3 regions of the Kitasatospora atroaurantiaca genome follow, and region 2 is predicted to be linked to each of the others. Evidence: riboswitches for the same ligand, from Rfam matches in the RefSeq annotation. Region 2 holds a riboswitch; each other region holds the start of a gene.

Region 1 (9,519 bases), 1.9 Mb from region 2:
TGACGTCCTCGCGGGGGCTGAGCGTCACCGAGGCCGGGACGATCGCGGGCGTCGGCGGGGTGGGCCTGGTCGCCGGGAACTTCACCGGCGGGTGGTTCGGCGACCGCTTCGGGCACCGCCGGACGCTGCTCACCGGCTCGGTGGTCTCGGGCACCGGCCTGGTCGCGCTGCCCGTCCTGCCGACCGCCGCACTGCTGCTCGTCCTGCCGCTGTGTCAGTACGCGGCGGGGGCGGTACGGGCCGCCAACTCGGCGCTGGTCGCCGCAGCCGTCCCCCCGGGCTCCCGCCGGCAGGGCTTCGCCGTGATGCGCTTCGCCGCCAACGCGGGCTTCACCGTCGGGCCGCCGCTCGGCGCCCTGATCGCCACCCGCTTCTCGTACGGCTGGCTCTTCCTCGCCGACGGCCTCGGGACGCTGCTCTTCGCGGCCTACGCCTCCCGGGTGCTGACCGCCGAGGGGAGCCGGGCGCAGCGAGCCGCCGTACCCGCCGACGCCACCGGGCTCTGGGCGGCACTGCGGACCAGGCGGCCCGCCCTGCTGGTGCTGCTCCCCGCGATCGTCGTGGTCGACACGGTGTACCGGCAGCAGTACTCGACCCTCCCGGTCTTCCTCGCCGACCACGGCATCGGCACCGGCGTCTACGGGGCCCTGCTGGCCATCAACGGCGGGGCGATCCTCTGCCTGGAGCTGCCCGCCACCCTCGCCCTGCGCAACCGCGCGCCGCTGCGGATCATCGGCGCCGGGCTGCTGCTGGTGGGCCTCGGCTTCGCAGCCCTGGTCCCGGGGGCGTTCACGCTCTCCGCCGTGGCGATGATGCTGCTGGTCACGGCCGGCGAGATCCTCTACAAGACCCCGGCAACGGCGTACGTCGCGGACAGCGCGCCGGCACACCTCCAGGGCCGGTTCCAGAGCCTCTACGCGGGCGCGTCCATCAGCGGCACGGTGCTCGCGCCACCGCTGGGCGGTGCGGTCTACGAGGCGGCGCCGGGCCTGCTCTGGCCGCTCTGCGGAGTGCTCGCCGCACTGGCGGGGGCCGCCGTACTGGTGGCCTCCCGCCACAGGACCGCGGGCCGGGCGGTGGGCGCGGAAGGCGGGGCCGTCTCCCGCGCCCGGGGCGAGGTCCGCGCGTGATGCAGAGCGGGATTCAGAGTGCGATGAGGCCCCGCTGGTAGGCGCGGACCAGGTGGCGCGGGACGAGGTGCTCACGGCCGTCGACGGTGATCGGGACGAGCTGCGGGGCGGCGGCCTTCCACTGGGAGCGGCGGTGCCGGGTGTTGCTGCGGGACATCTTGCGCTTGGGTACGGCCATCGGTCGGGCTCCTTCAGCGGGTGGTGGACGAGTACGGGAGCAGGGCCATCTCGCGGGCGTTCTTGATGGCGCGGGCCATCGCCCGCTGCTGCTGCTCGGTGAGGCGGGAGACCCGGCGGCTGCGGATCTTGCCGCGGTCGGAGATGAACTTCCGCAGCAGGTCGGTGTCCTTGTAGTCGATGTAGGTGATGCCCGCCGCGATCAGCGGGTTGGGGCGGGGCTTCGCGGGGGCGCCGGGGTGCTTGCGCATCTGGGAGCTCCTTCGGGAGACGGGGCCGAGGCCAGGAGATGGGACCGAGTTCAGGAGACCGGGCGAGTTCAGGCGACAGGGTCGAGCAGGTCCTCGAAGGCGTCCGGGAGGGCCTTCCAACCGGGCTCACCCGCCGCGAGTTCGGCGTCGTCGAGGAGGCAGGAGTCGAGCAGTTCGACGATGCCGTCCGCGTCCAGGCCGTCGGCGGTGAAGCTGAGCTGCTGGATGCGGTCGCCGTGGACGGGGTGCCAGTCCAGGGCTGCGGCGGCCCGGCGGGTGGGCGGGTAGAGCTCCCAGACGGCGTCCGGGAGCGAGGTCAGCCACGGGCCGCACTCCTCGACGGCCAGGCTGGCCCCGGCGGCGTCCCAGGCGAGCATCAGCTCGGGCCGATTGGCCAGCCAGAACCGGCCCCGGCTGCGCTGGGCGGCCGGGACGAGCTGCTCAAGGGCCTCGTGCAGCCTGGCCGGGTGCAGCGGACGGCGGCGCTCCCAGACCACGGTGGCGACCCCGGCCTCGTCGTGCTCCTGCGGCAGCAGCGCGACGGCCGGGTTGACCCGGTCGCGGGCCGCTGCCACGTCGAAGCCGCCGAGCGCGGCCCTGGTGAGCGAGCCCGTGCCGAGCCGGACCACCCGGGCGGTGGGGTGCAGCTGACGGAGCATCGAGAGGCCGCCCCGGCGGTGGTCGCCGCCCGAGCGCGGCACCGCGAGCGTGGTGGCGTACTCGATCTGGTGGGCGAGCGCCTCGGCCCGGGTACGGGTGTCCTGGGCGGCCGTGTGCTCGCCGTGCTCGGTCAGTTCGTCGGAGACCGACAGGTCACCGATCAGGGTGAGCGGGTCGACGGCCGTGACGACGCCCGCGAGCTCGACGGCCTCGTGCAGGCAGCGGTCGCCCACCTCGCCGCCGGCGATCAGCTCGACCACCGGGTGCGGGTCGCTGCCACCCCACAGCTCGACGACGGCCAGCCCGTGCTGCCCGGCGTCGGCGATCCGCAGCAGCTCAGGCAGCAGGTCCTCGCGCAGGGCGCAGCAGGGGCAGTCGTTGGTGAGCGGCACCTCCGCCAGGCCGTACGGGCCATCGGCGTCGCGGCACTCGCGGTACACGGTGCCGGACGAGGCGTCGCGCAGGTCGTGGTGGAGCACGACGGCGTCGACGCAGGTGTCCAGCAGTTCCTGGACGGCCTGGCGGCGCTCGGCCCGGTGCAGGCCGGCCACCACCACGACCGGAAGTTTGATCTCCTCGTTGTTCTCCTCGGACACGGGCTCCCCTCCTACCAGCTGGCCTTGCGCACACCCGGCAGGTGGCCCGCATGGGCGTGCGTACGCAGGTTGATCCGGGACAGGCCGAAGGCGCGGAGGTAGCCGCGCGGGCGGCCGTCGACGCTGTCGCGGTTGCGCAGCCTGGTGGCGCTGGCGTCGCGGGGCTGGCGGGCCAGCTCCTGCTGGGCGGCCTGGCGCTCGGCCGGCCCGGTCGCGGGGTGGGCGATCAGCCGCTTCAGCTCGGCTCGGCGCTCGGCGTACCTCGCGACGATCGCGCGGCGGGCCTCGTTCTTGGCGATCTTGCTCTGCTTGGCCATCAGACCTTCTCCCCCCGGGCGCGGATACGGGCGGCGGCGGCCTCGATGCCGATCGTGTCGACGGTCTTGATGCCGGCCGCGCTGAGCGTGAGGCGTACGTGGCGGCCCTCGCTCGCGAGCCAGTAGCGCTTGCGCTGGATGTTGGGGTCGAAGCGGCGGCGGGTGCGGCGGTGCGAGTGGGAGATCGCGTTGCCGAAGCCCGGCCTGCGGCCGGTCAGCTGGCAGTGGGCGGACATGGGGATGCTCCATCGGCTGCGGGAATAGGCAGGACCGGGCTAACGCTACACCAGATGAAAACGACATCCATTTCGGTATAGTCGAATCCGAACCTGCGATCCGAACCCGCCAGGAGGAGCACAGATGGCCCGCAACGAGCTGCGCCCGATCGTCAAACTGCGGTCGACCGCCGGCACCGGTTACACGTACGTGACCCGGAAGAACCGCCGCAACGACCCCGACCGGCTGACCCTGCGCAAGTACGACCCGGCGGCGCGGCAGCACGTGCTGTTCCGCGAAGAGCGCTGACCCTCACCCCAAGGAGCCCCCACATGCAGTCCGGCATCCACCCCGAGTACCGGTCCGTCGTCTTCCGCGACAAGGCCGGCGGCCTCGCCTTCCTGACCCGGTCGACGATCGACAGCACCCGCACCGTCGAGTGGGAGGACGGGAACACCTACCCCGTCGTCGACGTGGAGATCTCCTCGGCGAGCCACCCCTTCTACACCGGCAAGTCCCGCGTGCTCGACACGGCGGGCCGCGTCGAGCTCTTCCAGCGCCGCTACGGCCTGGGAAACTGACCCGGAGTCGACGAAGGCGCCCTTCCCCGGCGGGGGAAGGGCGCCTCTCTCGTGTTCGGCTTCAGCGCGCCGGCGGCGGTACCGAGACCACGAGGGTGACCCGGAGCGGCACGGCACCGTCGTTGCGGTAGCCGTGCGGGACGCCGGCTTCGTACGAGGCGGTGCTGCCCGCCGGCACCAGGTGGTCCTGGCCGTCCAGGGCCAGCGTCAGCTCACCCTCGTCGACCCGGGCGATCTCGACCGTCCCGGGCGGATGGGCGTCCGAGGTGTGCCCCTCCCCCGGCATCAGCAGCCAGTGCCAGAGTTCGAGCGGCCCGGGGGCCTCGACGCCGTTGAGCAGCACCCCACTGCTCCCCGCCGCGGTGGACCAGAGCTGGACGGCCTCCTCCGCGGGCACGATCCGCACCTGCGAGGTCTCGTCGTAGTCGAGCAGCCGGGCGATGCTGACGCCGAGGGCGTCGGCGAGCCGGACCACCGTGCCGACGCTGGGATTGGTGCGGGCCCGCTCGATCTGCACGATCATTCCGCGGCTGACGCCCGCGCGGGCGGCCAGCGCGTCGAGGGTGTGGCCTCGGTCGGCGCGCAGCCGCCGGAGGTTCCGGGCGAGGGCCTGGGAGACGAGATCGGGGTCCGGCACGCGGGAAATCCTAGCTAGTCCAATAAACTGATTCGTCTGGTTCAGTGCAATGAACTAGGCTGCTTGTCAGCCAAGAGTTCAATCAACTGTACTTCGGAGTCCACTGTGATACCCCAGACCGGCATCCTGCCATGAGCGCCGTCCTGGCCCTGACCGCCAGCCTGCTGTGGGGGCTGGCCGACTACGGCGGCGGCGCGCTGACCCGGCGGATCTCCGCGTTGACGGTGGTGGTCGCCTCGCAGAGCGCGGCCACCGTGCTGCTGGTGGTCGCGGTGCTCGCCACGGGCAGCCTGGCGGACGCCTCGTCCGCGCTCTGGTACGCGGTCGCCGCCGGGGTGATCGGGCCGTTCGCGATGCTGGCCTTCTACCGGGCGCTGGCGCTCGGCCCGATGGGGGTGGTCTCGCCGCTGGCCACCGTCGGGGTGGCCGTCCCGGTCGGGGTCGGGCTGATGCTGGGCGAGCGGCCGGGCGCGGCACAGGCGGCCGGTATCGCGGTCGCGGTGCTCGGTGTGGTGCTGGCGGGCGGCCCCCAGCGCGGCGGCCCGGCGGCCGCCGGGCGGGTGCTGGCGCTCACCATCGGCGCCGCCTTCGGCTTCGGCGCCGTGATGGCACTGATCGCGCATGCCTCCGCCGGGGGCGGGCTGCTGCTGGCGCTGTGCGTCCAGCGGCTGTGCAACGTCGCGGTGGGCGGTGCCGCACTGCTGGCGGCCCGTCAGCAGCCCACCGGCCTCGGCACGCTCCGCCGCAGCCTGCCGGCGCTCACCGCCGTCGGGGTCGCGGACGTGGCCGCCAACGGCGCGTACGCCGCCGCCTCGCACAGCGGGTCGGTGGCGGTGGCCGCCGTGCTCGCCTCGCTCTACCCCGTGGTCACCGCGCTGATGGCGCGCGGGCTGCTGAAGGAGCGGCTGCGGCGGGTGCAGATGGTCGGCGCGGGGTTGGCCGTGGTGGGGACCCTGCTGCTGGCAGCAGGGTGATCCCACCCCGCCGGGCCCATCCCCTCCACGGGCCCGGCGCGGCGGATCAGTTGGCCGTGGTCCAGCGCTGCTCGACCCTGGCGAAGCGCCAGTAGCCGATCGCCGCGACCCAGACCACGAAGAACAGGCCGACGATCACGAACCCGACGTTGTCCAGGCTGAGTCCGGCGATCCATCCGGTCACCGGGTCGGTCAGGTCGAGCTTCTCGTGCAGGACGCCGACCAGCTCGATGGTGCCGATGACGAAGGCCACCGCGATCGACAGACCGGTGATGGTGAGGTTGTAGTAGACCTTGCGGACGGGGTTGGAGAACGCCCACTGGTAGGCGAAGTTCATGAACGTGCCGTCCAGCGTGTCGAACAGGCTCATCCCGGCGGCGAACAGCAGCGGCAGGCAGACGATGGCGTACCAGGGCAGGCCGGCGGCCGCGCCCGAGCCCGCCATCACCATCAGCGTGACCTCGGTCGCGGTGTCGAAGCCGAGGCCGAGCACCATGCCGACCGGGAACATCTGGCCCGGGCGGGTGATCGAGCGCGTGGCCCGGCCGAGGATGCGGTTCATCAGACCGCGCGAGTTGAGGTGCGCCTCCAGCTCGGTCTCGTCGAACTGCCCGGCCCGCATCGCCCGGAAGACCCGCAGGATGCCGAGCAGCGCCGCCAGGTTCAGTGCGGCGATCAGGTACAGGAAGGCGCCCGAGGCCGTGGTGCCGACCATCCCGAGCAGCTGATGGGTCGTCGACTCCTCGTCCATCAGCGTCCCCGCGAGGGCCGCGCCGCCGGCCACCAGCGCCGCCATCATCACGACCATCGAGGAGTGCCCGAGCGCGAACCAGAAGCCCACCGAGACGGGGCGCTTGCCGTCGGCCATCAGCTTGCGGGTGGTGTTGTCGATCACCGCGATGTGGTCGGCGTCGAAGGCGTGCCGCATGCCGAGGGTGTACGCCGTGATGCCGAGCCCGACCCCGAAGACCTGCGTCCCGACCTCGTAGTTCTCCGGCACCACCAGGAAGAACAGCGTCCCGAAGGCCAGCACGTGCATGGCCAGGATCACGCCCATGAGACCGGCCGTGCGGACGGTGTCCTCACGCTTCCAGTTGAAGACGGGCAGGGCGGGGACCGCCGTCGGGGCAGCACCGATTTCGGGCAGGGTCATCTGCGGTCACGCTCCAGCACCTCGTGGATCACTTCGTGAGATGCCGTGGCCGGTCTCCTGGCTGACGGGTCGAACGCACCGTGTCCGGCCTTCCCAGGCGCTCTCACGCCCAGTGGCCTCCCGACCCGCGAGGGTGGGACTGACACGGCTGCTTCCCGATCACAGTGGCGAGGGCCGCTCCGGTCTGAGACCCCTGAGGATCCGTCACCGGTCTTCCCGAGCACCACGGCGTGGACCACCGTAGGGGTCGCGCGGGTACGGCTGCAAGCCTGCACACCTGTGCAGGTGTCATGGATCACAGGCCCGCCTGCTGCAAGAATGCTCGGCATGCATCTCGTCCCCGCCGAGCGCGCAAGCCACCGGACCATCGACGGGCACCGGGTCTGCGAGGCCATCGCCGCCATCGGCGACGCCGAGCACGTACGGGCCTGGGCCGAGCGCTTCGCCCTGCTCGCCGACCCGGGACGGCTCTCGCTGCTGCTCGCCCTGCACGAGACCGGCCCGCTCGCCGTCACCGACCTCGCCGTCGCCACCGGTATGCGCGACCCCGCCGTCTCCCAGGCCCTCCGACTGCTCCGCGCGGCCGGGCTGGTCGCCGGCGAGCGGGACGGGCGGGTGGTGCGCTACCGGCTGGTGGACAGCGCGATCGGCGAGGTCCTGGCCCACGGGGTGCTCGGGTACCGGGAGGGCGCCTGACCCCTCACGGGGTGGGCCAGCCGTCCACGGTGGTGATGGTCCGGCTGTAGCTGCCGTCGGCGTCGGTGCTGCGGTAGGTCTCGGCCGAGCTTCCCGTCCGTACGGTCGCGTCGCCGTTGTGGCGGTGGGCGGTCGGGCGGAGGGTGTGGTCGACGCTGGAGTAGGCCGCGACGTGGGCGCCGGTGGCGGTGGTGTCGGTGCGGTGGTAGCCGAGGTCCATGGCGGTCCGCTGGTCGGAGTTCCCCGCCGCGTCCTGGCTCACCCGGTACGTCACCTCCAGCGGCTCGCTCTCGTGCACGGTGTGCACCCGGTGCGGGCCGCCGCCCCAGCTGGCGGTCGTCCAGGTGAGCTCGGCGCCGTTGTGCAGGGTCAGGTCGTTGCCGCGGTCCTTGAGCTGCTGGCCGGAGCGGAACGTCAGGTCGCCGCGCACCTCGGTGGTCACCCGGCCGTGCGAGGTCTGCACCCAGCCCCGGGCCAGGTCGTGCCGGCTCGCGGTGACCGTCCAGCGGCCGCTGCCGCCGCCCTGGTCGGTGAGGGCGGTGCCGACGGCCGCCTCGGGGGCGACCTGGTACTGCGTCAGCCCGCCGGTGGTGCGGGCACTGCCGTGGTCGACGGTGGCGAAGAGGTTGACCTGGCCCGTCCAGGCGTCGTTGCTCTGGCTCTCCGCCTGGTTGACCGCGATCGAGACGCTGTGCGGGCGGCCGTCCAGCAGCAGCCCCACGTAGGGCGTCAGGTCCACCTGGTACGCGGGCAGGTCGAAGGCGAAGATCCCGGGAGTGGGCCGCCAGAGCAGCGGGTCCCAGCCGCCGGTGTAGATCACCGGGTACGGCCAGACCGCGCCGGCCACCCGGCCGTCGACGGAGAGGCGCAGCTCGCGGAACGGCCCCTTGCCGCAGTAGCCGAGGCCCGGGTTGGCCTGGACGAAGGCGTCCGGCGCGGAGGCGTACGCGAACTCCTCGCAGGCGCCGCCGCCGCGTGCGTACACCTCGGCCGTGAGGCTCTCCAGGTTCTGCGGGAAGACCAGGTCCTTGGCGGTGGACGGCGCGCCCTGGGTCAGGGTGAAGGCGCCGGTGGTGAGCAGCCGGTCGGCGGTGCGGGCCGCCGGCCAGGCGGCCGAGGCGGTGTAGAAGGTGAACGTCGCCGAGACGTGGAAGACGCCGGTGTAGGTGCTGTCCGTGACGTTCGGGAGGTCGAACTCGAAGGGCTGCGGGGTGTTCAGGACGGGGGCGTAACGGGTCACGTCGCGCTCCGCATGCCACTCGATGCCGTCCTGGGAGGGCTCGGGAGTGGAGGACATCATGACTTCGTAGCCGCCGACCCGGACGGTGAAGAGCCGGTCGAACTGCCGCCCGGCGACGCTTCCGTGCAGGTCCAGCACGACCTTGGACCAGGGCCCGGCGCAGTCGGCGGGCGGGGTGAGCGAGGCCGCGTACGGGGTGTCCGGCGGGTTGCCGTAGCCGTTGCGGAACTGCTGGTCGTGCATCACCTCGACCGTGCAGGCCTTGGTGTCCGGCCGGGTCAGCGGCTTCGCCGCGGTGATCGGGTTGTGGTAGTCGCTGCCGAAGTCGGCGTGCGCCGGGCCGCCGGTCAGGAGCGTGGCGGCGAGGGCGAGGACGGCGGCGGAGAGGGCGCGCACCGCGCGTCGTACTACCGGATGAGCTGACAAGACCTCGGCCTCGATTCGCGTTGCGGACACCGGCCCTGACGGGCCATCGGCATCCTTCAGGCGATGAGTTGCACCTGTCAAGGGTGCGGCAGGGCGCCCGAGCGCTGAGACCTACCTCACAGGAACGACGGACGGGCAGCCGGGCTCTTTCGGGTGTCGGACCGTCAGCACTCCTCCCGAGGTGACCTCATGAAGCGTCGAACCGCCGCCACCGCCGTCGCAGCCGTCCTGGCCGGGGACGCCCTGCTGCACCTCTACTGGGCCACCGGCCGGACCTGGCCCGGCCAGGACACCGTGGAGCTCTCCCAGCTGATCCTGAACACCGACGTGCCGTTCACCAAGCCCGTACTGCTGCCTCTGGCCACCCTGCTGCTCGGGGCCTCGGCCACCGTGCTGGCCCAGGGCGGCGCCCTGAAGCTGCCCGCACCGCCCGCCGCGCTGACGTGGGGGACGCGGGCGGTGGCG
Region 2 (9,519 bases):
GGGTCGCTGCGTTGCCGAAGCCGCACCGCGCCGCGACGGCGTCGATCGGTTCGTTCGTGCCTTCCAGCAGGCGCTGGGCGAGCAGGACACGCTGGTTGGTGAGCCAGCGGTGCGGGGTGGTGCCGGTCTCCTGCTGGAAGCGCCGGGCGAAGGTACGCGGGGACATGTGTGCGCGGGCGGCGAGCTGTTCGACGGTCAGTTCCTGGTCGAGGTGGCGACGCAGCCAGTCGAGCAGGCCGCCGAGCGAGTCCCCGTCGTCCACCGGCAGCGGCCGGGCGATGAACTGCGCCTGGCCGCCCTCCCGGTGTGGCGCGACCACCATCCGACGGGCGATCCCCCGGGCCACCTCGGCGCCCTGCAGCTTGCGGACGAGGTGCAGGCAGGCGTCGATCCCGGCGGCCGTACCGGCCGAGGTGAGCACCGGGTCCTCGTCCACGTAGAGCACGTCCGGCTCGACCCGGGTGAGCGGGAAGCGCTCGGCGAGCAGCCCCGTGTACCGCCAGTGCGTCGTGCAGCTGCGGCCGTCCAGCAGCCCCGCCGCGCCGAGCAGGAAAGCCCCGCTGCAGATGGAGAGCACCCTGGCGCCGCGATCGACGGCCGCCCGCAGCGCCTCGATCAGCGGCGCCGGATACACCTCCCCGATACCGGTTGCCGCCGTGATCACCAGGTCCGCCTCGGCCAGGCGCTCCGGGCCGTGCGGGACGTCGATGCTGAAGCCGGCGTGCGTCCGGACCGGCCCCGGCCGGCTCGACGCGAGCGCGAAGTCGTAAACGGGCAGGCCCTGCTCGCTCCGGTCGAGCCCGAACACCTCGCAGGCAACGCCCAGTTCGAAGGGGTGCACCTCTTCCTGCACCACGACCACCACGTTCTTCAGCATGCCGACAGCATGCCGGATGGCAGGATTTCGATGCAATAGGTCGTTTCTGCCACTCGTCGCGTCATTCCTCCATCGCCAGAGTGGAGACATGACCTCCTCGACGCTCGAAAGCGCACTCGCCCTGCTCGGCGCCATCGGCGGCTTCGGCCTGCTCGGGCTGATGGTCGGACGCGACCTGGACCGCAACAGCCGTCATGGCCGCGACAACTGGCACCGCCCCGGCCGCTACCCCGCCGACCCGGCCACGGCCGACCGGCTGCACGGCACCCTGACTCCCGCTTCGAACATCCCTTCGGGCACACTGTCCGGATGGACATCGTCATCCGCCGAGCCCGCGAAGAGGACCTCGAAGCCGCAGGTGACGTCACCGTCGAGGCTTTCGTCGGGGACGGACACAGCTCACCCGACGACGACTACGTCCGGCTGCTCCGTGACACCCGTCGACGCGCGGCAGAGGCGGAACTCCTCGTCGCGGTCGACCCGGCCGACGGGAGAGTCCTCGGCTGCGTGACCTTCGCGGCCGGCGGCACCGAGTGGGCCGACATCGCCGAGCCCCACGAGGGTGAGATCCGGATGCTCGCGGTCTGCGCGGCGGCACGCGGCCGGGGCGTCGGAGAGGCGCTGGTCCTCGCCACGATGGCCCGCAGCCGGGAGCTCGGACTCGACGGAATGGCCTTCTCGACCCGCCCGGCAATGACGGCCGCGCACCGGATCTACGAACGCCTGGGCTTCCGCCGGACCCCCGAACGGGACTGGGAGCCACGCCCCGGGATCGACCTGATGGTGTATTCGATCACGTTCTGAGAAGCCCGTCCTCAGGTCACCCCTTCTCTCCCAGCGATCGTCCGATCACGACATGCGGCACTACATCTGGTGTCGCATCGTCAGACCGCCACAACATGTATGCTCGCTCTCGCTGTCGCGTAGGGGAACCCGGTGGGAGTCCGGGACTGCCCCGCAGCGGTGAGCGGGCGACTCAGTCATGAGCCCGCGAGTCCGATGACCTGCCGACGGTGTGCCACACGGCTTCCCCGCAGATGCCATGCAGCACCGCAGTACGTCCGGGCCTCGCGGGTGGGCCGGGGGGTCTTCGCGCGCCACCGATGAGGTTCGGCGTGCTCTGCTCCCCTGCGCCCATAAGCGGCCCGGCGCCCCTCGCCGTTCCGCCGCCGCCAGGAGAGAGCGCCTTGACCATCGCTGCCTCAGTTGCCCTGCCGTCCCAGGGTTCCGCCGACAACGACCGGACCGACCCCGGTGCTGCGCTGCTTCGGCTGCTCACCGACCGCAGCGTCGACCTCCCCCAGGTGGACCCCGGCCACGTCGCCGCCGCAGCCCTTCGCGGCCGGCACGCCGGCTCCGACTTCGCGGAGCTGCGCGGGCTGGCCGTGGAGGCCGCCGCGTCGATGATCGCCGAGGACCCGCAGTACTCGAAGCTCGCCGCCCGCCTGCTGGCGATGGAGATCACGGACGAGGCCGTCAGCCAGGGCGCGGTGAACTTCTCCGCCTCGATCACCGTCGGCCACACCGAGGGCCTGATCGGCGACACCACGGCCGCCTTCGTCGCCAAGCACGCCGACGCCCTCGACGCGCTGATCGACCAGCAGGGCGACGACCGCTTCGAGTACTTCGGCCTGCGCACCGTCCAGTCCCGCTACCTGCTGCGCCACCCGATCACCCGCAAGGTGATCGAGACCCCGCAGCACTTCCTGCTCCGGGTCGCCTCCGGCCTGGCCGTCGGCGACAACGAGCAGTCCGTCCGCGAGGTCGCCGAGCTGTACGCGCTGATGAGCGCGCTCTCGTACCTGCCGTCCTCGCCGACGCTCTTCAACTCCGGCACCAAGCACCCGCAGATGTCCAGCTGCTACCTGCTGGACTCGCCGCTGGACAACCTGGACTCGATCTACTCGCGCTACGCGCAGATCGCCCGCCTCTCCAAGCACGCCGGCGGCATCGGCCTCTCGTACTCGCGGATCCGCTCGCGCGGCAGCCTGATCCGGGGCACCAACGGCAAGTCCAACGGCATCGTCCCGTTCCTGCGCACCCTCGACTCCTCGGTCGCCGCCGTCAACCAGGGCGGCCGCCGCAAGGGCGCGGCCTGCGTCTACCTGGAGACCTGGCACGCGGACATCGAGGAGTTCCTGGAGCTCCGCGACAACACCGGTGAGGAGGCGCGGCGTACGCACAACCTGAACCTCGCGCACTGGATCCCGGACGAGTTCATGCGCCGCGTGAACGCCAACGCCGACTGGTCGCTGTTCTCCCCCGCCGACGTCCCCGAGCTGGTCGACCTGTGGGGCGCCGACTTCGACGCCGCGTACCTGAAGGCCGAGGCCGAGGGCAAGGCCGTCCGCACCATCCCGGCGCAGACCCTGTACGCGCGGATGATGCGCACCCTGGCCCAGACCGGCAACGGCTGGATGACCTTCAAGGACGCCTCCAACCGCGCCGCCAACCAGACCGCCGTCCCCGGCCGCACGGTCCACTCCTCGAACCTCTGCACGGAGATCCTGGAGGTCACGGACGACTCCGAGACCGCCGTCTGCAACCTCGGCTCGGTCAACCTCGGCGCCCACGTCGCCCCCGGCGCAACGGCCGCCGACCTGCTGGGCTCCATGGACTGGGAGCGGCTGGACACCACCGTCCGCACCGCCGTCACCTTCCTCGACCGGGTCGTCGACATCAACTTCTACCCGACCCCCGAGGCCGGCGCCTCCAACTCCCGCTGGCGGCCCGTGGGCCTCGGTGTGATGGGCCTGCAGGACGTCTTCTTCCAGCTGCGCATCGACTTCGACTCCGCCGAGGCCAAGCAGCTCTCCACCCTGATCGCCGAGCGCATCATGCTCACCGCGTACGAGCGCTCCAGCGAGCTCGCCGAGCAGCTGGGCAAGCACGAGGCGTACGGCGAGACCCGCGCCGCCCGCGGCCAGCTGCACATCGACCACTTCGCCACCGCGCCGCAGTGGACCGAGCGCTGGGACGCGCTGCGCGCCCGCATCGCCACCACCGGCCTGCGCAACTCCCTCCTGCTCGCCATCGCGCCGACCGCGACCATCGCGTCCATCGCCGGTGTCTACGAGTGCATCGAGCCGCAGGTCTCCAACCTCTTCAAGCGTGAGACCCTCTCCGGCGAGTTCCTCCAGGTCAACCCGTACCTGGTCCGCGAGCTCAAGGCGCTGGGCGTCTGGGACGCGCAGACCCGGGACGCCCTGCGCGAGGCCAACGGCTCGGTGCAGGAGCTCAACTGGCTGCCCACCGAGGTCCGTTCGCTCTACCGCACCGCGTGGGAGCTGCCGCAGCGCGCCCTGATCGACCTGGCCGCCGCCCGGCAGCCGTACATCGACCAGAGCCAGTCGCTGAACCTCTTCATGGCGGCGCCGACCATCGGCAAGCTCAGCTCGATGTACGCGTACGCCTGGAAGGTCGGTCTGAAGACCACCTACTACCTGCGGTCGCGCCCGGCCACCCGGATCGCCCAGGCCGCCTCCGGCGCGGCCCGCACGGCAGTTCCGGTCCCGACCCCGACCCTCACCCCGGAGGAGGAGGCGGCACTCGCCTGCTCCCTGGAGAACCCCGAGTCCTGCGAGGCCTGCCAGTAATGTCCGAAGACCGCGAGAAGATGCTGCTCGACCCCGGTTTCGAGCTGACGCTGCGTCCGATGCGCTACCCGTCGTTCTACGACCGGTACCGCGACGCGATCAAGAACACCTGGACCGTCGAGGAGGTGGACCTGCACTCCGACGTCGCCGACCTCGCCAAGCTCAGCGAGGGCGAGCGGCACATGATCGGCCGCCTGGTCGCCTTCTTCGCGACCGGTGACTCGATCGTCGCCAACAACGTGGTGCTGAGCCTCTACAAGCACATCAACTCCCCCGAGGCGCGGCTCTACCTCTCCCGGCAGCTGTTCGAGGAGGCCGTGCACGTCCAGTTCTATCTGACGCTGCTCGACACCTACCTGCCCGACCCGGACGACCGCGCGGCGGCCTTCGACGCGGTGGAGAACATCCCCTCCATCCACCAGAAGGCGCAGTTCTGCTTCAAGTACATGAACGCGGTCGACCACCTGGACTCGTTGCAGACCAAGGACGACCGCCGCGCGTTCCTGCTCAACCTGATCTGCTTCGCGGCCTGCGTCGAGGGCCTGTTCTTCTACGGCGCCTTCGCGTACGTGTACTGGTTCCGGTCGCGCGGTCTGCTGCACGGTCTGGCGACGGGCACCAACTGGGTGTTCCGTGACGAGTCCATGCACATGGACTTCGCCTTCTCGGTGGTGGACACCGTCCGCGAGGAGGAGCCGGACCTCTTCGACGACAAGATGGCCCAGCAGGTCACCGAGATGCTGGAGGAGGCCGTCGAGGCCGAGCTCCAGTTCGCCCGCGACCTCTGCGGCGAGGGCCTGCCCGGCATGAACACCGAGTCCATGCGCCAGTACCTGGAGGCCGTCGCCGACCAGCGCCTGGCCCGCCTCGGCCTGCCGATCCGCTACGGCTCCACCAACCCCTTCGGGTTCATGGAGCTGCAGAACGTCCAGGAGCTGACCAACTTCTTCGAGCGCCGCGTCTCGGCCTACCAGGTCGCGGTCGAGGGCTCGGTCTCCTTCGACGACGACTTCTAGGCACCTGGGCAACCAGAAAGGGGCGCGGGGAACTGCGCGAATCGGAAGACGGCTGAGCCCAGCCTCTCCCGCCTCGCGCAGTTCTCCGCGCCCCTGTGGCTACCCGATCCTGATCGGTTCCCCGCCCGGCGGAGCCTCACGCCCCTGGCTGTGGTGCCGTCAGCTGTTGGGCACGGTGGCGTACTTGGGCGTGCCCTCGGCCATCTGCCGCAGGGCGTCCTTGCGGTCGCGCTTGGAGAGGCGGTCGATGTACAGGTAGCCGTAGAGGTGGTCGGTCTCGTGCTGGAGGCAGCGGGCGAAGAAGCCGGTGCCCTCGACGCGGATCGGGTTGCCGTCCTTGTCCTGGCCGGTCACGGCGGCGAAGTCGGGGCGCGGCAGCTCGGCGTACGCGGTGGGCACGGAGAGGCAGCCCTCGTTGCCGTCGTCCAGGATGCGGCGGGCGGCCGGGAGGTCCTCCAGCACCGGGTTGATGACGTGCCCGATGTGCCGCACGCCCTCGTCGTCCGGGCAGTCGTAGACGAACACCTTGGCGTCCACGCCGATCTGGTTGGCCGCCAGGCCGACGCCCTCGGCCGCGTACATCGACACGAACATGTCGTCGATCAGCGCGGAGAGTTCGGCGTCGAAGACGGTGACGTCCTTGCACTCGTGGTGCAGGACGGGGTTGCCGACCACGGTGATCGGGCGGGCGGTGCCCTTGGTGAGGTCCGGCTCCTCGCCGACGATCTTCAGGACCGGCGTCTCGCCGTCCTCGTGGCCGTGCTCGTGGTCGTGCTCGTGCTGCTCCGCCATCGTTGCTTCCGCTTTCGTGGGTCCACCGAGATATACCGCTCAAGGGTACGGCCCCTGGGACCCTGCCGGTCCTTACTTTCGGGCTCAGCAGACCTCTTCGAGGTCCCGGTAGGCCCGGGTGGCGGGGGAGGCCGCGACCCAGCGGTCGAGCAGCGTCCGGACCAGCCCGGCCGGCGCCGCGATCCCGCACTCCCGCTCGGCCAGCCAGGACATCCCGGCGCTGCCCTGGCTGAGGTGGCTCAGGTGTCCCGGGTGGGCGGCGTCGCCGTCGTCGTGCGGGTCGTGGTGCGCGGTGTGACCGTCGTCGGTCGCCATCCGGCTCTCCGAACAGGCCCGGCAGAGCAGCCGTACGGAGGACGTCCAGTCCTCGGCGGCGTACCCCGCGTCGGCCACCAGGCGCTCCAGGGCGTCCCGGTCACCCGCCGTGGCGGCCTGCAGCAGGACGACGTACGTGGGCACGGGGGACGGCGCCCAGAGCTCGATCTCGTCGAAGACGGGGTAGGCGACGCCGTCCGTGACCCGCTCGCCGTGCGGGGCGCCGTCGTGCAGCACGACCTCGCCCCAGCGGCGGCCCGAGGAGGGCAGCGGGATGGAGAGCACCTCGATCCGGGCCGGGTCCAGCCGTCTGCCCCAGACCACCTCGGACTCGCCCTCCGGGGAGAGCCGGACGGGGGTGGTGCCGAGGTCCAGCTCCACCGGGCCGTCCAAGGGGCCGCCGCCGGGCAGCCGCAGGCCGTACGCCTGCCAGGCCCGGCGGGCCAGCGACCAGTCCTGCAGGGCGGTGGCGGTGATGCCGAGGTTCCACCAGTCGGGGGCGCCGTGCTCGCGGTCGAGCAGCGCGACGGCGCGCAGACCTGCGGTGCGGGCCTGGTCCCAGTCGCGGCGGAACTTGTGCAGCAGGGCGAGGTTGAACCAGGAGTCGGAGAGCCAGGGCTCCAGGTCCGCGGCCATCACCAGGAGCGCCCCCGCGTCCTCGTAGCGGCCGTCACCGATCAGGGTGAAGGCCCGGTCGGTCGTCTGCCGCCAGGTGGCCGACGGCCGGTGCCGTGCGCGGTGGAAGATCCTCACGTTCCGTCCCTGCCGTTGTCGTCCGCCAGTGCCTGTCCCGGAGGCCAGGGCCGGTCCCCAGTGGGCGATGCCTGCTTCCCAGGCCGCTTGCCGTAGCCGGAGTTCCTCCCGTCGGCCGGGCGGCCCCGGTTCGGGTGTTCCACGCTACGACCGCATCCAACCACGGCTCCATCGGGCCGCGCTCCTCACGCAGGCATTCAGTCCGGATCGCGGGCGCGGTGGCCCACTCTGGCCAGTGCCTCGACGACCCTGGGGTCGTAGAGCCGGCCGCGCTCCAGCCGCAGCACCTCCAGAGCCTCCAGCCGCCCCGCCTGGTCAGCCAGGCCCCGGCCGCGGGCCGCGGCGAGCAGGTCGTCATGGGCGTTGGCGACCCGGATGATCCGGGCGGCGAGCGGTAGCGAACGGTCGTACGAGCCGTCCGGGCGGCGGCACGGGTCGGCCAGCCTTGCGACCTGCTGGGAGACCTGGCGCGGCACACCGGTCCGGCGGATCACCTCGCTGCCCAGCCGGGCGATGCGCTGCTGCTCGGCCTGCGGCAGCAGCGCGGTGGCGCCGTCCGGGACGGGCTCGACCAGCGAGAGCTGCCCGATGTCGTGCATCAGGGCGGCGTACTCCAACAGAGCGAGATCCCGGGTGCCCAGGCCCAGCTCGCGGCCGAGCGCGCAGGCCGTGTCGGCGACCCGTCGGGCGTGGCCCGGCGGGGTGTAGCCGGCCACCTCGGTGGCCCTGGCCAGCGTCTCGATGGTCTGCCCGGTGGTGGCCCGCACGTCGGCGGCCCGGCGGAAGGACGCCTGGGCGAGCAGCAGCGGCGTGCAGAACAGCGGCAGCGCCCAGAGCCCGACCTCCCCGGCCAGCAGGCTGATCAGCATGCCGGTGGCGACGATCGCCGAGCCGATGCCGAGCAGCGAGTGCAGTTCGTCCTCCAGCGCGGCCGCGAACCGCAGCCCGGTACGGGCCCGGTGCAGCACTGCCGCCAGCGTCGCGTCGCAGAGCGACGCGAGCGCGGCCACACCGGTCAGGAAGACGCCGTACGCGGGCCCGGCCAGCGGTACCCGGTCGAGGGCGCCGCTGTTGTAGAGGGGCTGGAAGAGGGTGGCCGCGAAGCCGACGGTGAGCAGCCGCCGGGCGGCCGCGTCCAGCCTGGCCTGGTCGGCCAGCCCCCGGAGCGGCGGGATCAGCCCGGCCAGCGTCCCCGCGCCCGTCACCGCGACCACCTGGAGCACGCCGTGCGAGGTCGGCAGTCCGCGCAGGGGCCCGAGCATCGCGTACGCGAGGGCGACGGCCGTACCGATCGGTGCCTGCTCGCGGTCGCCGGGCAGCGTGACCCGGACGCGCTCACCGACCGCGATCACCGCCGCGAAGGCCAGCGCCACCCAGGGGTCGGCAGGGCCGTCCAGCACCAGCGCGCCGGCTGCCGCCAGCAGGAGGAGGGCGGCGGCCGTGTGCACCGCCCGTACCAGGATCACGTCGGCCTGCAGGACCGCCCGGGCCCAGCTCACGTCGGCCCGCCCGAGGACACGGCTCTCCCCTGCGGCTGCACCCGCCTGGACGGTTCGGGGACGCCGAGCGGGATGTCCGGCACCTCGCCGGCCCAGCCGCCGGGCGGGGGCAGTGCGGGCACCCAGCCGTGCTCCTCGACGGCGGCGACCAGGGCGTGGACCATCCGCGGGTCGAACTGGCTGCCCGCGCACCGCTGCAGCTCGGTGACCGCCTCGTCGACCGGGCGGCCGCGCCGGTACGAGCGGGTGGAGGTCATCGAGTCGAAGGCGTCCGCGACCGAGATGATCCGGGCGAACTCCGGAATCCGGTCGCCCGCCAGCCCGCCGGGATAGCCGCGGCCGTCGAGCCGCTCGTGGTGATGCAGGATCCCTGCCCTCGCTTCACCGAGGAAGGCGATGTCGCGGACCAGCTCGTGGCCGAAGACCGGGTGCACCTCCACGGCCCGCCGTTCGGCCTCGGTGAGCGGACCGTTTCTGCGGAGCAGCTCCGTCGCGACCCCGAGTTTACCCACGTCGTGCAGGGTGCCGGCGAAATGCAGGCTCCGCAGGCGCTCCTCGGCCATGCCGAGCTGCTGGGCGATCAGCACGGCTGCCCGGCCGACGCGTTCGCTGTGCCCGCGGGTGTACGCGTCCTTGATCTCCACCGCCTGGACCAGTGCCTGGACGGCGGC
Region 3 (9,519 bases), 890 kb from region 2:
ACTCATCTGCCTGCCACTCTCCAAAGTTACGGCGCTCCTGGCGGTACGAACGGCAGCCCGTTGCCGGGTACCCCGCCCTCGATCAGCTTCCACAGTGCGTCCGTGTCCGCATGCTCCTCGATCAGATCCCCTAGCCGGTCCAGCCGTTCCTCGCGGGCCGCGGCGAACGAGGTGTCGGGCGCCGGTACGAAGTCCCGCCCGGCGAGCCCCGCCACCTCGCGCAGCAGCGCCCGGCGGAAGCCGTCGTTCTCCAGGGCTCCGTGCCAGGTGGTGCCCCACACGGAGTCCACCCGGCAGCCGTCCAGGAACGGCTCGCCTCCCTCGACCGCGACCACCCCGTGGTGGATCTCGTACCCCTCGACGCGCTCGCCGTAAGCCTCGCCGACCGGACGGGCCAGCACCTTCTCCCGGCCGAACACCACCCGGGTCGGCAGCAGGCCGAGACCGGCGACCGTACCGGCCTTGGACTCGACCTCGTCCACGATCTCCCGGCCCAGCATCTGGTACCCGCCGCAGGCGCCGAGCAGCGGCAGCCCGGCCGCCGCGCGCTTCTTCAGGGCACTCTCCAGCCCGCGCTCCCGCAGCCAGGCCAGGTCGGCCACCGTGGCCCGGGTGCCGGGCAGCACCACCAGGTCGGCGTCGGCCAGTTCCTCGGGCCTGGTCGCCCAGCGGACCAGGACGCCGGGCTCCTGCGCCAGCGCGTCCAGATCGGTGAAGTTGGACAGCCGCGGGAAGCGCACCACGGCCACCCGCAGGACGTCCGCCCCGAGCGGCCCCCGGACGTCGCCGCGGTCGACCACGGTCGAGAGGTCGAGCGAGTCCTCAGCGTCCAGCCAGAGCCCCGGCAGCATCGGCAGGGTGCCGAGCACCGGACGGCCGGTAAGCTCGTGCAGCATGTCCAGGCCGGGCGCCAGCAGCCGGGCGTCGCCCCGGAACTTGTTGACGAACCAGCCGGCCACATGCCGCTGGTCCTCGGCGGAGAGCAGCGCCAGCGTCCCGTACATCGCGGCGAAGACCCCGCCGCGGTCGATGTCGCCGACCACCACGACCGGCAGCCTGGCCGCCGTGGCCAGGCCCATGTTGGCGATGTCGCGGTCCCGCAGGTTGATCTCGGCGGGGGAGCCGGCGCCTTCGCAGATCACCACGTCGTAGCGCTGCCGCAGGTCGGCCAGGCACTCCAGGGCGCGCTCCAGCAGGACGGGCTTGCGCTCGCGGTAGTCCAGCGCGCCGACCTCGGCGACGGCCCGGCCGAGCAGCACCACCTGGCTGCGGCCGTCCGCGCCCGGCTTGAGCAGCACCGGGTTCATCGCCGCCTCGGGCTCGACCCGGGCTGCGGCCGCCTGCATGGCCTGGGCACGGCCGATCTCGGCGCCGTCGGCGGTCACGAAGGAGTTGAGCGACATGTTCTGCGCCTTGAACGGCGCAACGCTGACACCCTGTCGGGCCAGCCAGCGGCAGATCCCCGCCGTGACCACGCTCTTGCCCGCATCCGAGGTCGTCCCGGCGACCAGCAACGCATTACTCATGCCCGTTCCTCTCACCTGTGGCACTGCGTGCGCAAACGGCCAACCCGGCGGCGCGAGGAACTTCGCGGGGCGGAAGGTGCGGCGCCGGCACGTTCCTCTGCATCACGCTTGCGGCCAGCCACCCAAGGGCGCGAGGAGCTTCGCGGGGCGGAAGGTGCGGCGCCGTTACTTCCGATGCCGCGCAGTTCCCCGCGCCCCTGAGGGGATGCCCGCTCATGACCGGCCCCGCTTCGTTACGTCGTTGGCGCCGGGCGGTAGGTGCGGCGCCGTTGCTTCCGATGTCGCGCAGTTCGGCGCGCCGCTCAGGAGACCCGCCAGTGCCCGTGAACCGACCGTCACCGCGAGGGCGAGGGCGCCGACCCGGCGGGAGAGGACGCAGGCCCGTTCGATGTCCTCGACCGTCACCGGCCGCAGTTCCGCGCCGAGTACGGGCCGGTGCTCGACCCGCTCGCCGTAGGTGAGGGTCCCGCCGAGCCGGACGCCGAGCGCGCCCGCGAAGGCGGCCTCGGCCTGGCCCGCGTTGGGGCTCGGGTGCGCGGAGCCGTCCCGCCGCCAGACCCGCCAGGCGGTACGCGGGTGGGGCGCGGCGGCGACCGTCAGCAGCGCCGTCAGCCGGGCGCCGGGCCAGCCGGCGACGTCGTCCAGCCGGGCCGAGGCCCAGCCGAAGCGGTGGTGGCGGGGTGAGCGGTGGCCGACCATCGCGTCGAGGGTGTTGACGGCCCGGAACGCGAGCAGACCGGGCGCGCCGGCCAGGGCGCCCCAGCACAGGGCGTTCACGACCGCGTCGGCGGTGTTCTCGGCCACGGACTCGACCACCGCCCGGGCGATCTGCTGCTCGTCCAGCGTGCTCGGGTCGCGCCCGCACAGGTGCGGCAGCCGCTCGCGGGCGGCGTCCAGGTCGGCGGCCTGCAGCGAGCGGCCGATGGTCCGGGCCTCCCGGGTCAGCGAGGTGCCGCCGAGGACGGTCCAGGTGGCGGTGGCAGCCAGCGCGGCGCGGCCCACCGCCGATCGTCCCAGCGCGCGGTCGGCCAGCACCGTTCCCGCCGCGACGGTACCCACGCAGGCGGCGGTGAAGAGGACACCCGCCGCGCGCCGGTCACGCCAGAGCAGCCGCTCCAGCCGGCCGGCGGCGGTACCGAAGGCGGCGACCGGGTGGCCGCGCCGGGGGTCGGCGAAGCGGGCGTCGGCGAGGTATCCGGCGACGGTGCCGAGGGCGAAGGCGGCGCTGCGGTTCAGTCGAGGCACGGCACGGGCACAGGGATGGCGGCAGCTCGGATCGGCGGCCGCATCGCGGCCGGGGCAGCCTGCATGGCGTGCGTGTCCTCACTCAGGGTCCGCGCCCTGGATCGACGTACCGGAGGCGAGAGTCTCCTGGCTTCCGGGTCCGACACACCCTCGGGCCTTCCAGCAGCCGTTCGACCGGACCGCCGTGACCATGTGTTCGAGCGTGCTCCCCGGTGACAGTGGCGGGACCGCGCCGGATTCGCACCGGCTTCCTCTGCATGCCTCCGTTTGGCTGATGGATCCCATCACGGGGCTCGACCGGGAGTCAACAAAGCAGGCGGAGGGGTTGGTCACACGTGCCGCCACCCGCCCAAGCGGGCGCGGTCCCCGGCCGGTCCGCTACGCCTCCTCCACGCCACTGACACATCGACAGAACCCCAGGCGGGCGCGGATACTACCCGCGTAGCTAACCGGCCGGCCCAAGCTCCGTCATTACCTCCGAGTAGATGGCTGATTCAGGTAGCCGGGCTCGTACGATCCTCCGATTAACAGTCGGGGGTGCCTGCTGCGCTTCGTGCAATCGGCGGGTGTGGGCGAAATAGGTACACCCGTACGGTCATGTCCCATGCGACGAAGACCGCCGTCCCCCGCCCCCGTGCCGTTCTCCCCGATGGCCGCCCGGGCGCACCGTGCCGGGCTCGGCCTGACTCCGGAACAGGTGGCCGAGGGCATGGCTGCGCACGGCGTCCGCCTGCTGCCCGGCCACGTCATCGGCTGGGAGACCGGCGAGATCAGGCCGTCCGAGGAGGAGTTCATCGCCCTCGCGCGCGCCCTGTGGTGCCCGCCCGCCCAGCTGATGGGCGCCCGTCCGACCACGCTGCGGGACTTCCGGGTGGCCCGGGAACTCACCCAGGAGCAGGCGGCCCGGCGGATCGGGGTCACCCAGCAGGCGTACGAGAAGGCCGAGCTCAGCGGCAAGTGGACCGGCGACGAGGAGCAGAGCTACGCGCTGGCGCACGTGCTGGGCCTGAGCCTGCGGGCGCTGCTCTACGTGACCCACCGTCAGGACGACCTGGACCAGCGGCTGCGGCAGTGCGTCGACGGGCGCTGGCAGGCCCAGCTGAAGGCGATCTCCCGTCTGGTGCCCGTCCCCCGCGACGTGCTCTCGGCGGCTCTCACGGAGCTGCAGAACGAGTACCTGGTGCCGATGCACTGGGGTTCCTCCCCGAGCCCGGCCGAGCAGCAGCCCAGCAAGCCGCTCGCCCAGCGGTTCTGGGAGCTGCTGGCCCAGCACCACACCGACATTCCGGTCTGAGGTCGGCAGGAGGTCCGCCGCCCCGGACGGACCTCCCCCGGTGGCAGGGTGCCCGTGCGGAGAGTGGACTGGGAGCGCACACCGATCCGCCTGCCACCAGCACACCGGGGAGCGCTCATGCGTTGGGGAACCGCCGCCGCAGTGGCGGCCGCCGCCGTAGGGGCCGGAGCGGCGGCGCTGCTGCTCGGCCGCAAGGTGTCCGACCGGGTGGTTCGCCCGAGCGTCACCGGACCGGGGGCCGCGACCCTGAGGGTGCACGATCTGAGCCCCGGCCGGGTCGCGCTCACCCGGGCCCCGGAGACCGTCCGCCCCGGCCGGTACGCGCTGGAGTGGCGGGGCGGAGGGCATGCGGTGGTCGGCGAGGTCCTGCGCACCGACGTCCAGACCGTCACCCGCCGCCTGGAGCGGGTGGACGGCGGCACGCTGGACCTCGCCACCGAGGTGAAGGTGACCCCGTGGGTGTACCGGGGAGACCCCGGGTCCGCCCTGGGCCTGGAGTACGGCGAAGCGGTGGTCAACGGCGAGCTCGGCCCGCTCCCGGCCTGGTACGTGCCCGGTGTGCGCGGCACCTGGGTCATCCTCGTCCACGGCCCCGGCGCCGACCGGACGCAGGCGCTGCCGGTACTTCCCCTGCTGCACTCGCTGCGGCTCCACAGCCTCACCATCACCTACCGGGGCGACCGCGGAGCGCCGGAGTCGCCGGACGGCCTCGGTCACTTCGGCGAGACGGAGTGGCGGGACGTCGAGGCGGCCGTCCGGTTCGCCCTCGAGAACGGCGCCGGCCAGGTGATCCTGTACGGCTGGTCGCTCGGCGCCACCATGGGGCTGCAGGCGGCCGCCCGATCCTCCTGGCGCGAGTCGGTCAGCGGGCTGGTGCTGGACTCCCCGGTGCTCGACTGGCCCGCCACGGTGCGGCGGGAGAGCGTCAGGGCGGGTGTCCCGGCCCCGCTGGCCGAACTCGGTGCACTGGCGGCCCAGGGCCGCACCAAGGTCGACCTGGCCGGCTTCGCCCGCCTCGCCCGGGGCACGGACCTCCACGTACCGGCGCTGCTGCTGCACAGCCCGACCGACGGCATCGCGCCGTGGAAGGCGGCCGAACGCCTCGCGGACCTCCGGTACGACCTGGTGAGCCTGCACCCCGTGCCGGACGCCGAGCACGCCGCGCTGTGGAACGCCGACCCGGACGGCTATGCGGAGACCCTGCGGCGCTGGCTGACCCCGCTGCTCTGAGGCGGACCGCGCCAGGAGCGCCGCCGGGCCGATGGTTCGCCTGGCTATCTTGTCGCGTACGCGTCATAGATTGGGGGCCTTCGCAGGCCCGGTTTGCGGGCTGTTGCCCGATCTCTGCCCACCCCGGGCACCGGGCGCCGAAAGACGCGCCGAAGCCGATGTGACAGAAGGCCCGTGCACGGGGAAGACTGCACGGCGTGACGTCTCGGAACCCGCGCGACCGTGATGCCCCGCTCCCGCCGACGATCGGTACCGGTGCGACGGTGACCCGTCTGCCCGGTGCGGCCCGCCGCGCCGACGGCGCGCTCCCGGGCAACCCCGCCGCACCCCGCCGCCGTACCCCGGCACCCAAGCCCGGCCGCGGGCGCGTGCCCGTGCCCGACGGCTTCCCCGCGCCCGCCGAGCTCGCCCCGCTGGCCCGCCGGATGCTCGCCGACGCCGTCCGCATCGCCCGCTGGGCCGGCGAGCTGGAGCAGGTCGACAAGCGCGGCGAGCTGCTCCCCGAGGACGCCCGCGCCGCCGGCCGCGCCCTTGCGATGACCGTCGGCGCCGCCGCCAAGGCCTGGGGCCAGGCGCTGCTCGTCGGCCTGGTGGAGGCCCGCGAGGGCGGCGCCGCGCCCGGCTGGCGGCTGCACGCCTGGGAGCACGACGACGAGGCCGTCGTCCGCGGCTGGTCCGCGCTCTTCGACGCCTGGACGCTGGTCGCCCCCGTCCCGCCCGCCGCGATGCGCGGGATCTTCGCCGTGCTGGCCGGGCAGGCCGTCGACCAGGCCCCGCAGCTGCTGTCCTTCCTCCACCTGGTGGACGGCCCGGTCGCCGACAGCGAACTGCTGGAACTCCTCCGCCGCGGCCTCGACGAGCGCCGCCACGGGGTGGGTACCGGGACCGTCTCGCTCTCGCCCGTGCCGCACGCCGCCTCCGCGGTCTCCGCCGTCCGCGGCACCTGCCGCGAGCCGCAGATCGACACCCCGCACGCGCCCTCCGACGTCGCCGCCGTCCTGGACTGGATGCTGGACGGGCTGACCGCCGTCGGCGCCGTCATCCGCAAGGACGAGGCCGCCGAGCTCTCCCCGCTCGGGCACTGGGCCGTGCGCGCCAAGCTCGAGGAGATCTGCACCGTCGCCCAGACCGCGGCCGGGCACATCGAGCAGAGCGCCCTGGAGCTGCTGGACGCCTGCGCCAACTACTCGCCGGGCCCCGCCCGCGCCGAGTACCGGGCCTGGGTCGCCGCCCGCCCGGTCGACCGGGCCGTCGCCGAGCTGCTCGACGCCGCCCGGGGCGAGGACGCCCTGCTGCGGGGCCTCGCCTTCGAAGCGCTGAGAGTCGCCGGGGGCACCGCCGAGCAGGCCGTCCGGGCGGCCGTGGACGAGGCCGTGCTGCGCCCGTACGCGCTGCTGTGGCTGGCCGAGCAGTCGGACGAGGTCGGCGTCGCCCCGGCGGACGTGCTGACCGCTGAGGACGCGGCGTGGCTGTGGGTGGACACCGCTGCGGCCGTGCTGGACCACGGGGAGACCGAGCTGCTGGTCGGGCATGTCGAGGGGGCGTCGGCGGGGGAGCCGGTGCGGCTGTTCAACCGGGCGCGGCAGTCCGGGCATCCGCGGGCGGCCTCGGTGCTCACCGCCGTCGCCGGCGTGCACCCGGACCCGGCGGTGGCCAGGGCGGCCCGCCGCTCCGCCTTCAGCGTCCACCGCGGCGGCGCGTAGGGCTCAGGGCGAGCCCTTTCAGGGGCGCGGGGAACTGCGCGAAACCGGAAGACTCCGGAGCCGCACCGAACCGTCCGAGAACCCGTTGCACCGCCCTGCCCGGCAGGGTCGCGACGGGCTGCCACGCCGTCGAGCCCGGCCGACCGTGGCTGCCCTGCCGTTTCGCGCAGTTCCCCGCGCCCCTGGTGGTTGCCCCGGCCTCGTTGGTTACCCGCCCTGGTGGCCGGGCCGACCTGGCAAGGTACCCGCATGCCGAGGGGGCCCGGATCCTGGTGGATCCGGGCCCCCTCGGAGGTGGTTCAGCAGCCGCGGGACTCCGCGCGGCGGGCACGGACGTCGCCGACCTTCTGCCCCACCTTGCGGCGGATGACCAGCAGCGGCGCCATCGCAGCCAGCGTGATCTGGGCGATCGCCCCGATGTGCATCAGGGTGTCACCGCCCGGCAGGCCGGCGGCCCAGGCCGCCAGGCAGCCGATGCTGACCACGATCCAGCAGAGCGTCGCCGTGGCCAGCAGGCCCTGTGGCTTCGGGTACTCGATCCGGCTGACCATCAGGTACGCCACGCCGAGGATCATCAGCAGGCCGGGCACCAGCGGCGGGTCCAGCAGCACGATGGCGATCACCGTCATCGCGCCCATCGGGCACGGCATGCCCTGGAAGATCCCCGGTCGCATCTTCACGGCCGAGAATCTCGCGAGTCGGAGCACCACCGCGAGCAGGACGGTCAGCGCGATGAACGCCGAGAGCTGCTGGTTGCTGTCCGGTGAGACGATGCCCCAGACCGCGACGAAGTAGGCCGGCGCGATACCGAAGCTGATCAGGTCGGCCAGGTTGTCGAGCTCGGCGCCCAGCGCGGAGGACCGCAGCTTGCGGGCCACCAGGCCGTCGAACAGGTCGCACATCGAGCCGATCAGCAGCAGCGTCACGGCGGTCGCCGCACTGTGCTTGTCCGGGGCGCTGGACTCCCCGGTGATGTGCGGCATCAGGACCCCGGTGGTGATCGAGTAGATCGCCAGGAAGCCGCAGACGGCGTTGCCCAGGGTCAGGAAGTCGGCGGTGGAGAGGTGCTGCGGCGAGCGGGGAGCACGGAGCTCGCGGTCGCGCGCCCAGCGGCGGCGGCGCAGGTCCGTCTCCTCGTCGTCGTCCAGGCCGACAAGCGTTTCAGGATCAGTCACGGTCAAGGCGCGTCACCCCGGCAGTGGTCTTCTGGCCGACCTCGACGCCGACCTCGACGCCGGCCGGCAGGTAGGTGTCGACCCGGGAACCGAAGCGGATCAGCCCGATCCGCTCGCCCTGCTCGACCTTGGTGCCGGCATCCACGTACGGCACGATGCGGCGGGCCACGGCCCCCGCGATCTGCACCATCTCGATGTCACCGATCTCGGTGTCGAAGTGCCACACGACGCGCTCGTTGCGGTCGCTGTCCTTGTTGAACGCCGGGACGTAGCCACCGGCGATGTGCTCGACGGACGTCACGGTACCGGGCAGCGGCGCGCGGTTGACGTGGACGTTGAGCGGGCTCATGAAGATCGCCACCCGGGTCCGGCCGTCCGGCCAGGCGTCGATGCTCTGCACCACACCGTCGGCGGGCGAGATGACCCTGCCGGTGCCGATCTCACGCTCGGGGTCGCGGAAGAACCACAGCATGCCGGCGCTCAGCGCACAGGCCGGTACCGCCGCGATGGCCCACTTGCCGCTCCGCCTGGTGAGGGCGGTGGTGAGGGCGGCGGTGGCCAGGGTGGGGACGAACCAGGGGGTGGCTCCGCGCGCGATGGTCACGCGGGGGCGCGAACCGGCCGCCGGGGCGGCGAATGCGTCGCCATCCGGAACGGAGGTGTGAGGGGACGGGCTGATGGGCATCGAAGACCTTAGTCGCGGGGGATCATGGCCGCTGGACGGGGGCCACCGCGGGGATCGAGTGAAATGGGGACGGCTGCTGTCCCGGTGGATGCTATCGGGACCAGGCGGTAGGTGGGCAAGCCGCCTGCTGGTTCAGGTGTCCTGTGCGGTGCCGATCTGTGCCTGCTATGTATACGACCGTAGCGCGGTGCCATCCGGTTCCCAAGGGGTCGGACGGCCCGCGTGACCCATGTCTCAATACGAACGCGGCTGACGGCGAGTCAAACCGGGGCGTGTGGATGTAGCCGTAGGGCGCGCACCAGGTGATGCGCGCCCTACGGCCTTCCCCGAGGCCGCTGTGCCGCCCCGTTCGGCTGACCAAGCCTGGGACTGACACGGCTCAGCGGCAGCCGAGGGACCCGACCCGCACGCCCGGCCCCTCGGCCTTCAAGTGGCTCTGTTACTCGGCCCTACTACTCGGCGAGTCGGTACTCCTCGAGGAGCCGGCGCCCCACGATCATCTTCTGAATCTCCGCCGTACCTTCACCGATCAGCAGCATCGGTGCCTCGCGGTAGAGGCGCTCGATCTCGTACTCCTTGGAGAAGCCGTAGCCGCCGTGGATGCGGAACGAGTCCTCCACGACCTCCTTGCAGTACTCGGATGCCAGGTACTTGGCCATGC

Evidence for each region. A riboswitch is a leader RNA that binds a small molecule or an ion and turns the genes downstream of it on or off. The one in region 2 is predicted to bind cobalamin.
Region 1: it holds a riboswitch for cobalamin, as region 2 does, so the genes downstream of both, nicT (Nickel transporter NicT) here and FB465_RS22270 (ribonucleoside-diphosphate reductase subunit alpha) in region 2, are expected to answer to the same signal.
Region 3: it holds a riboswitch for cobalamin, as region 2 does, so the genes downstream of both, FB465_RS25970 (cobalamin biosynthesis protein) here and FB465_RS22270 (ribonucleoside-diphosphate reductase subunit alpha) in region 2, are expected to answer to the same signal.

Annotation. Positions count from the first base shown of each region.
Region 1 covers NZ_VIVR01000001.1:6,760,768-6,770,286, reverse strand. Annotated here, with positions in the region: gene FB465_RS30465 (MFS transporter) at 1-1,130, shown strand, start outside; gene rpmF (50S ribosomal protein L32) at 1,144-1,308, opposite strand; gene rpsR (30S ribosomal protein S18) at 1,322-1,558, opposite strand; gene FB465_RS30450 (CobW family GTP-binding protein) at 1,627-2,814, opposite strand; gene rpsN (30S ribosomal protein S14) at 2,826-3,131, opposite strand; gene rpmB (50S ribosomal protein L28) at 3,131-3,367, opposite strand; gene rpmG (50S ribosomal protein L33) at 3,492-3,656, shown strand; gene FB465_RS30430 (type B 50S ribosomal protein L31) at 3,680-3,928, shown strand; gene FB465_RS30425 (helix-turn-helix transcriptional regulator) at 3,990-4,565, opposite strand; gene FB465_RS30420 (DMT family transporter) at 4,697-5,539, shown strand; gene nicT (Nickel transporter NicT) at 5,586-6,692, opposite strand; cobalamin riboswitch at 6,723-6,935, opposite strand; gene FB465_RS30410 (ArsR/SmtB family transcription factor) at 7,020-7,388, shown strand; gene FB465_RS30405 (peptide-N4-asparagine amidase) at 7,393-9,024, opposite strand; gene FB465_RS30400 (DUF3995 domain-containing protein) at 9,244-9,519, shown strand, end outside.
Region 2 covers NZ_VIVR01000001.1:4,855,252-4,864,770, reverse strand. Annotated here, with positions in the region: gene FB465_RS22285 (helix-turn-helix domain-containing protein) at 1-877, opposite strand, end outside; gene FB465_RS22280 (hypothetical protein) at 939-1,139, opposite strand; gene FB465_RS22275 (GNAT family N-acetyltransferase) at 1,187-1,681, shown strand; cobalamin riboswitch at 1,775-1,903, shown strand; gene FB465_RS22270 (ribonucleoside-diphosphate reductase subunit alpha) at 1,981-4,473, shown strand; gene FB465_RS22265 (ribonucleotide-diphosphate reductase subunit beta) at 4,473-5,489, shown strand; gene def (peptide deformylase) at 5,649-6,281, opposite strand; gene FB465_RS22255 (tetratricopeptide repeat protein) at 6,366-7,349, opposite strand; gene FB465_RS22250 (HD-GYP domain-containing protein) at 7,547-8,848, opposite strand; gene FB465_RS22245 (HD-GYP domain-containing protein) at 8,845-9,519, opposite strand, start outside.
Region 3 covers NZ_VIVR01000001.1:5,748,305-5,757,823, forward strand. Annotated here, with positions in the region: gene FB465_RS25960 (putative cobaltochelatase) at 1-6, opposite strand, end outside; gene FB465_RS25965 (cobyric acid synthase) at 27-1,526, opposite strand; gene FB465_RS25970 (cobalamin biosynthesis protein) at 1,740-2,762, opposite strand; cobalamin riboswitch at 2,869-3,051, opposite strand; gene FB465_RS25975 (helix-turn-helix domain-containing protein) at 3,376-4,065, shown strand; gene FB465_RS25980 (alpha/beta hydrolase family protein) at 4,183-5,295, shown strand; gene FB465_RS25985 (hypothetical protein) at 5,493-6,998, shown strand; gene FB465_RS25990 (CDP-alcohol phosphatidyltransferase family protein) at 7,298-8,179, opposite strand; gene FB465_RS25995 (phosphatidylserine decarboxylase) at 8,166-8,858, opposite strand; gene FB465_RS26000 (acyl-CoA dehydrogenase family protein) at 9,311-9,519, opposite strand, start outside.